DNA from 2 places in the Brevibacillus sp. M2.1A genome. Region 2 is predicted to be linked to the other one. Evidence: predicted binding sites of a transcription regulator. Region 2 holds the regulator's gene; the other holds the start of a gene.
The links. Region 2 encodes CtsR, which represses protease genes until heat stress. Its sites were predicted from a motif close to ATGGTCAATAAAGGTCAAACA; they were not measured.
Positions count from the first base shown of each region.

Region 1: a site for CtsR is predicted at 1,556-1,576, ahead of clpP (ATP-dependent Clp endopeptidase proteolytic subunit ClpP). Genes of this name have one in related genera too.

Region 1 is NZ_JABSUY020000001.1:2,474,704-2,478,121, forward strand. Features, by position in the region: gene HP567_RS11985 (metallophosphoesterase family protein) at 1-51, shown strand, start outside; gene tig (trigger factor) at 177-1,469, shown strand; gene clpP (ATP-dependent Clp endopeptidase proteolytic subunit ClpP) at 1,602-2,183, shown strand; gene clpX (ATP-dependent protease ATP-binding subunit ClpX) at 2,204-3,418, shown strand, end outside.
Region 2 is NZ_JABSUY020000001.1:778,102-781,519, forward strand. Features, by position in the region: gene HP567_RS03765 (MGDG synthase family glycosyltransferase) at 1-217, shown strand, start outside; gene HP567_RS03770 (HAD hydrolase-like protein) at 247-921, shown strand; gene HP567_RS03775 (CtsR family transcriptional regulator) at 1,121-1,585, shown strand; gene HP567_RS03780 (UvrB/UvrC motif-containing protein) at 1,602-2,120, shown strand; gene HP567_RS03785 (protein arginine kinase) at 2,140-3,213, shown strand; gene HP567_RS03790 (ATP-dependent Clp protease ATP-binding subunit) at 3,274-3,418, shown strand, end outside.

The DNA.
Region 1 (3,418 bases), 1.7 Mb from region 2:
TCACAATTGGGAGGGAACTATTCTGTTCGTCGACCAATGAGGTCTTCTTGAAAACTAAAAGATTTGTGCTATACTAGAATGGTTATAATGGCTAGAATATTATCATCCGAGCCTGCGAAGATACCATGGCGCGGCTGGCGATGTTCTGTTGATTCGATTTAGGAGGGGAAGTTTACGTGGCAGCAAATTGGGAAAAGGTAGAGAATAACCAGGGAGTCCTGACGGTTGAAGTAGATGCTACGCAAGTAGACGCAGCATTGGATCAAGCGTTTAAAAAAGTGGTTCAAAAAGTTCAAGTTCCAGGATTCCGCAAAGGAAAAGTACCACGCAAAATGTTCGAATCCCGTTTTGGTGTAGAATCTTTGTACCAAGACGCTCTTGACATTCTGCTTCCAACTGCATACGGACAAGCTGTTCGTGAAGCTGGTGTTGAGCCAGTAGATCGTCCAGAAGTAGACGTAACGCAAATGGAACAAGGGAAAAACCTGATCTTCAAAGCGACTGTAACTGTGAAGCCTGAAGTGAAGCTGGGCGACTACAAAGGTCTGTCCATCGAAGATAAAGACTTCTCTGTAACAGAAGAGAGCGTTGACGCTGAACTGAAGCGCATGCAAGAGCGTCATGCTGAGCTCGTAGCAGTAGAAGAGGGTGCCGCACAAACAGGCGATATCGCTGTAATCGATTTCGAAGGCTTCCAAGACGGAGTAGCTTTTGAAGGCGGTAAAGCGGAAGATTATTCTCTGGAACTGGGTTCCGGTACTTTCATCGCAGGGTTCGAAGAGCAACTGGTTGGCCTGAACATCGGCGAAGAAAAAGAAATTACCGTAACTTTCCCTGAAGAGTACCACTCTCCTAACCTCGCTGGTAAAGAAGCGGTATTCCAAGTGAAGCTGAACAGCCTGAAGCGCAAAAACCTGCCTGCTTTGGATGATGAGTTTGCCAAAGACGTGAGCGAGTTCGACACGCTGGAAGAGCTGAAAGCAGACACCAAGAAAAAACTCGAAGAAAAAACTGCGCAAGAAAAAGATCAATATGTTCGTGAGCAGCTCGTTCTGAAAGCAGCTGAAAACGCTGAGATCGATTTGCCAGCAGTAATGGTTGAGCATGAATTGGATCAAATGGTAAATGAATTTGGTCAACGTCTGCAATACCAAGGCATGACGCTGGAACTGTACTACCAGTTCTCCGGAATGGATGAGAGCCAACTGCGTGATCAATTGCGTGCAGACGCAACATCCCGCGTTCGCACTTCCTTGACTTTGGAAGCAATCGGCAAAGCAGAAAACATCGAAGCAACAGAAGAAGACGTAAACGCAGAGCTGGATAAACTGGCTGGCGTATACGGCCGCCCAGCAGATGAGCTGCGCAAAATCTTCTCCGCACAAGATGGCATGGCTGCTCTGTACCGCGATGTGCAAACTCGCAAAACAGTAGATTTGCTGGTTGCAGAAAGCAAAGTAACAGCATAAGCTTAGAAGAACGCATGATTGGTCAGTGGGCAGGCTAACCCTGAGCGCTGGCTGTCAAGACCACAAGGCACGAGTGTATCGTGCCTTGTTTTTCCACCATTGACTTTTTTCGGCAAAGGAGGAAAATACATAATGCTAATCCCAATGGTCATCGAGCAAACAAGCAGGGGAGAGCGCTCCTACGATATTTACTCGCGCCTCCTGAAAGACCGGATTATTCTCTTGGGCACCGAGATTGATGATGAAATCGCCAATCTGGTTGTTGCTCAACTGCTTTTCTTGCAAGCAGAAGATCCGGACAAAGACATATCGCTATACATAAACTCTCCAGGTGGTTCTGTTACAGCTGGAATGGCCATCTATGACACCATGCAGTACATCAAACCGGATGTGTCCACGATTTGTGTGGGCATGGCTGCCAGCATGGGTGCGTTCCTGTTGGCTGCTGGTGCAAAAGGCAAGCGCTTCGCTCTGCCAAATGCCGAAGTCATGATTCACCAACCGCTCGGCGGTGTGCGTGGGCAAGCAGAAGACATCCGTATTCATGCGGAATGGATTATGAAAACGAAGCGCCAGCTGAATGAGATTTTGTCTGAGCGGACAGGTCAGCCTTATGAACGCGTAGAGCAAGATACAGACCGCGATAATTTCATGAGCGCAGAAGAAGCAAAGGCCTACGGATTGATTGACTCTATTATCGAACGCAAAAACTGACCCGTTGTGAGGTGAAGCGCATGTTTAAGTTTAACGACGACAAAGGCCAACTGAAGTGTTCCTTCTGCGGCAAGTCCCAGGAACAGGTGCGCAAGCTGGTAGCTGGTCCTGGTGTTTACATTTGTGACGAATGTATCGAACTGTGCAATGAAATTGTACAGGAAGAACTGGGCACTGAAGAAGAAATCGATATGAAAGAAATTCCAAAGCCAGTGGAAATTCGCAAAATCTTGGACGACTATGTGATCGGTCAAGATATGGCGAAGAAGTCCTTGTCTGTAGCGGTGTACAACCACTACAAACGGATTAATTCCGGGGCGAAGATCGAGGATGTGGAGCTGCAAAAATCCAACATCATGCTGATCGGGCCGACTGGTAGCGGGAAAACGCTGCTCGCGCAAACGTTGGCGCGCATTCTGAATGTGCCTTTCGCGATTGCGGACGCAACTTCTCTGACAGAAGCAGGCTATGTGGGCGAAGACGTTGAAAACATCTTGCTCAAGCTGATTCAGGCTGCCGACTATGATGTGGAGAAGGCTGAAAAAGGAATCATTTACATCGACGAGATTGATAAGGTAGCCCGCAAATCGGAAAACCCATCCATCACGCGTGATGTGTCTGGTGAAGGCGTTCAGCAAGCGCTTTTGAAAATTTTGGAGGGGACCGTTGCGAGTGTTCCACCACAAGGCGGACGCAAGCATCCTCACCAAGAGTTCATCCAAATCGACACGTCGAACATTTTGTTCATCTGCGGTGGTGCATTTGATGGCGTCGAGCAGATTATCAAGCGTCGTTTGGGTAAAAAAGTCATCGGTTTCGGTGCAGACTTCGGCGATGGCGTAAAAGGCGATCTGAAAGCCGGAGAATACCTAAAATACATTTTGCCGGAAGACCTGCTGAAATTCGGTCTGATTCCGGAGTTCGTCGGTCGTTTGCCAGTGCTGGCTACCTTGGAGCCGCTGGATGAGGAGACGCTCGTGCGTATCCTGACAGAGCCGAAAAACTCTTTGGTGAAACAGTACCAAAAACTGCTGAGTCTCGACGGTGTTGAGCTGGAGTTCGATAACGGTGCGCTGCTGCAAATCGCGAAAGAAGCGATTAAACGCAACACTGGTGCGCGCGGACTGCGTGCGATTATCGAACAAATCATGCTCGATATGATGTATGAGCTTCCTTCCAGAGAAGACGTCAACAAGTGCGTCATTACCGAAGAAACGGTACGCGACAAAGTGAAG
Region 2 (3,418 bases):
AGAGAGGAACAGCCACTTTTTGCTCAATAATGGATGCGCAGTGCACGCGAATCTATCCGAGCAGTTGATTTACTTTATCGATGAACTATTGCATAGCCCGTCCAAGGTGGAATATATGCGCAGAATGGGACAGAAAATCTCAAAGCCAGATGCTGCACAACGAATTACTGAGTTTATCATGGATGATATGAATATGTTGCCAGGGAAAATAGAATAGCTGCCTAGCCAGACAAAATGGAGGAACCCATGACTGTACCATTCGCGATATTATTTGATATGGATGGCACGTTACTGCAAACTGAAAAGCTGTCGACCCCGGCATTTATCCGAACGTTTGACCAGCTTCGTCAAAAAGGGCTATGGCAAGGAGAAACCCCTGACGAAAGTGAACTGATCAATGTACTGGGAATGACGATCGAGCAGATCTGGGACAAATTGCTACCGGGCGCGAGTGAGGAAGCCATTCACTCAGCAGACGCCTTTTTGCTAGACAATGAAATCCAGTTACTCAAAGAACGAGTGACTGAGCTATACCCGGATGTAAAATCAACCTTAGAAAAGCTGCATGAAAAAGGATTTGCATTGTTTGTAGCAAGCAATGGGCAGGAAGAATATATCGATGCCATTTGTCAGGAATACGAGTTAAAGCCGCTGATGACCGACCTGTACTCCGCTGGCCGTTTCCGTACGCATTCCAAAAATGATCTGGTTGCAAAATTGTTGTCTGATTACAAAATTGGGCAAGCCATCATGGTAGGAGATCGTCACTCCGATGTGGAAGCAGGCAAAACAAACGGTTTATTTACCATTGGATGCGACTTTGGCTTTGCCAAACCAGGCGAGCTTGATGGGGCAGATATCATCATTACCAGCTTCTCACAGCTACTAAATCATTTGCCAGCAATCGACACCAATACGTAAAAACAGGCATAAACCATTCCTCAGGGAGTGGTTTTTTTGTTGATCATGTCCAAGTTTCAAGCGACCCTCTTTTGCCCACACTAGAATGTGTAAGGGACACTTGCGGGCACGCACTAAACCCATTATAATTAAAGTCAAAGATAGTCAAAGTCAATAGGTACCTCATAAGAACATACACAGAGGAATAGGAGGCGATGACTTGCGTAACATCTCGGACATCATTGAACATCACTTGAAAAGCATCATTACAAACAGTCCCAATGGATCGATCGAGATTCAGCGTAGTGAGCTTGCCGACCATTTTCAATGTGTGCCGTCTCAGATCAATTACGTCATCAATACGCGCTTTACCGTTCAAAAAGGCTACATCGTAGAGAGTAAGCGCGGGGGCGGCGGGTATATTCGCATACGCAAGGTGCAGATTGTCAGCAAAGCACGCTTGCAAGAATTGCTAACAGAAGAACTGATTGGTGAGAGCATCAGTCAAAGCGTGGGAAATGCGATCGTAGAAAGACTATTTGAGGAAGGATTAGTCAACATCAGAGAAGCCACCTTGATGAAAATCGCTACCTCGAGAAACGTATTGACCTTAGAAGCTGAATTGCGGGATCGTTTGCGGGCAAATATTTTAAAGCAGATGATCGCAGCAATCTTGTTGAAGTAAAAGGAGGTATGATGATATGAACTGTGAGGAATGCGGAAAACGACCGGCGACACTTCATTTGACGAAAATCGTCAATGGCGAAAAAACCGAATACCATATTTGCGAGCAGTGTGCTCATGAAAAAGGGGACGTCTTTACCGGCTTTCACAACTTCAGCATCAACAATCTCCTGTCAGGACTTTTAAAATTTGATCCCATGCAAAAGAATGGACGCGAAACGGCAACGAATAAGCCGCTTCAATGCGAAACATGTGGACTCACATATGCTCAATTTAGTAAAAGTGGCCGATTTGGCTGTAGTGATTGCTACACCTTTTTGGGAGATCGGCTGGACCCACTTTTCCGCCGGATTCATGGAAACACACAGCATAGTGGAAAAGTACCAGAGCGCACCGGTGGCAAACTGAAGATCCGTAAAGAGCTGGAGCAACTAAAGCAAGCGCTGCAAAGTCATGTCGCCAGTGAAGAGTTCGAGAAGGCAGCAGAAATGCGTGATCGAATTCGAGCATTGGAACAAAAAATGGCCCAATCGTAGCAAGGGAGGTTAGCTGGTTATGTCCCAAAAGCAGTTTATGCAAAACCCGTGGAGCAATTGGATGAAAGGAGAAGGTCCTGATTCCGACATTGTCATTAGTACACGGCTGCGTATCGCCCGTAACCTGCGCCAGCACCCCTTTCCGTTATTGGCAACGGACTCGCAGGGCGAGGAAGTCGTCAGAAAGGTAACGGAAGTAAGCGATTCGGAGGCAATGCGCAAACGGCATCAGCTCCAGGTCATCCATATGGATCAAATTAACCCGTTAGAAAAACGCGTGCTCGTAGAAAAGCATCTAATTAGCCCCCATCTGGCAGAGGAATCTCGCAAAGGTGCCGTATTACTTCGGGAAGATGAGTCTGTCAGCATTATGGTTAATGAAGAAGATCACATTCGAATACAGGTACTATTACCCGGGTTTCGTTTGAACGAGGCATGGGAAATAGGTACGAAGATAGACGACATTTTTGAGAAAAACTTGAACTACGCGTTCGACGAAACACGTGGATATCTTACAAGTTGCCCAACCAATGTGGGTACGGGAATTCGTGCATCCGTGATGCTGCACTTGCCCGCTCTGGTTATGACGCAGCAGATCAGCAGAATTTTACAGGCGATTAATCAAGTTGGTCTGGTCGTTAGAGGAATTTACGGAGAGGGCAGCGAAGCTCTAGGGAATCTTTTTCAGTTATCCAATCAGGTCACACTGGGGATGTCTGAGTCCGATATCCTTTCCAATCTCTACGGTGTAGCCAGACAGATTATTGAGCAAGAGCGTGTGGCACGTACGTACTTGCTGGAGCATACACGGGTTTCTTTGGAGGATCGGATTTTTCGGTCGTTTGGCATCTTGATGTATGCTCGCACGGTAGAGTCCAAAGAAGCGGCTCAGCGCCTGTCCGATGTCCGTCTGGGGATTGATCTTGGCATCATTCCAAACGTGTCTCCGCTGGTCCTAAACGAACTGTTGGTCACGACACAGCCAGGGTTTTTACAACACCACGCTGGTCAAAAGCTCACTCCGGACCAACGCGACGAAAGAAGGGCAAGGTTGATCCGCGAGCGTCTGCGCGTAGTAGAATCGCAAGAGTAATGGTATCACGCAATTGTTAACCATATAGAGAAAAAACACGGTTATACGGAGGTGTACGATATGATGTTTGGACGTTTTACAGAACGAGCACAAAAAGTACTGGCGCTTGCCCTGGAAGAGGCGGTTCGTCTCGGGCACAAAGATATTGGGACAGAGCATGTGCTGCTGGGACTCATTCGAGAAGGCGAAGGGATTGCTGCAAAGG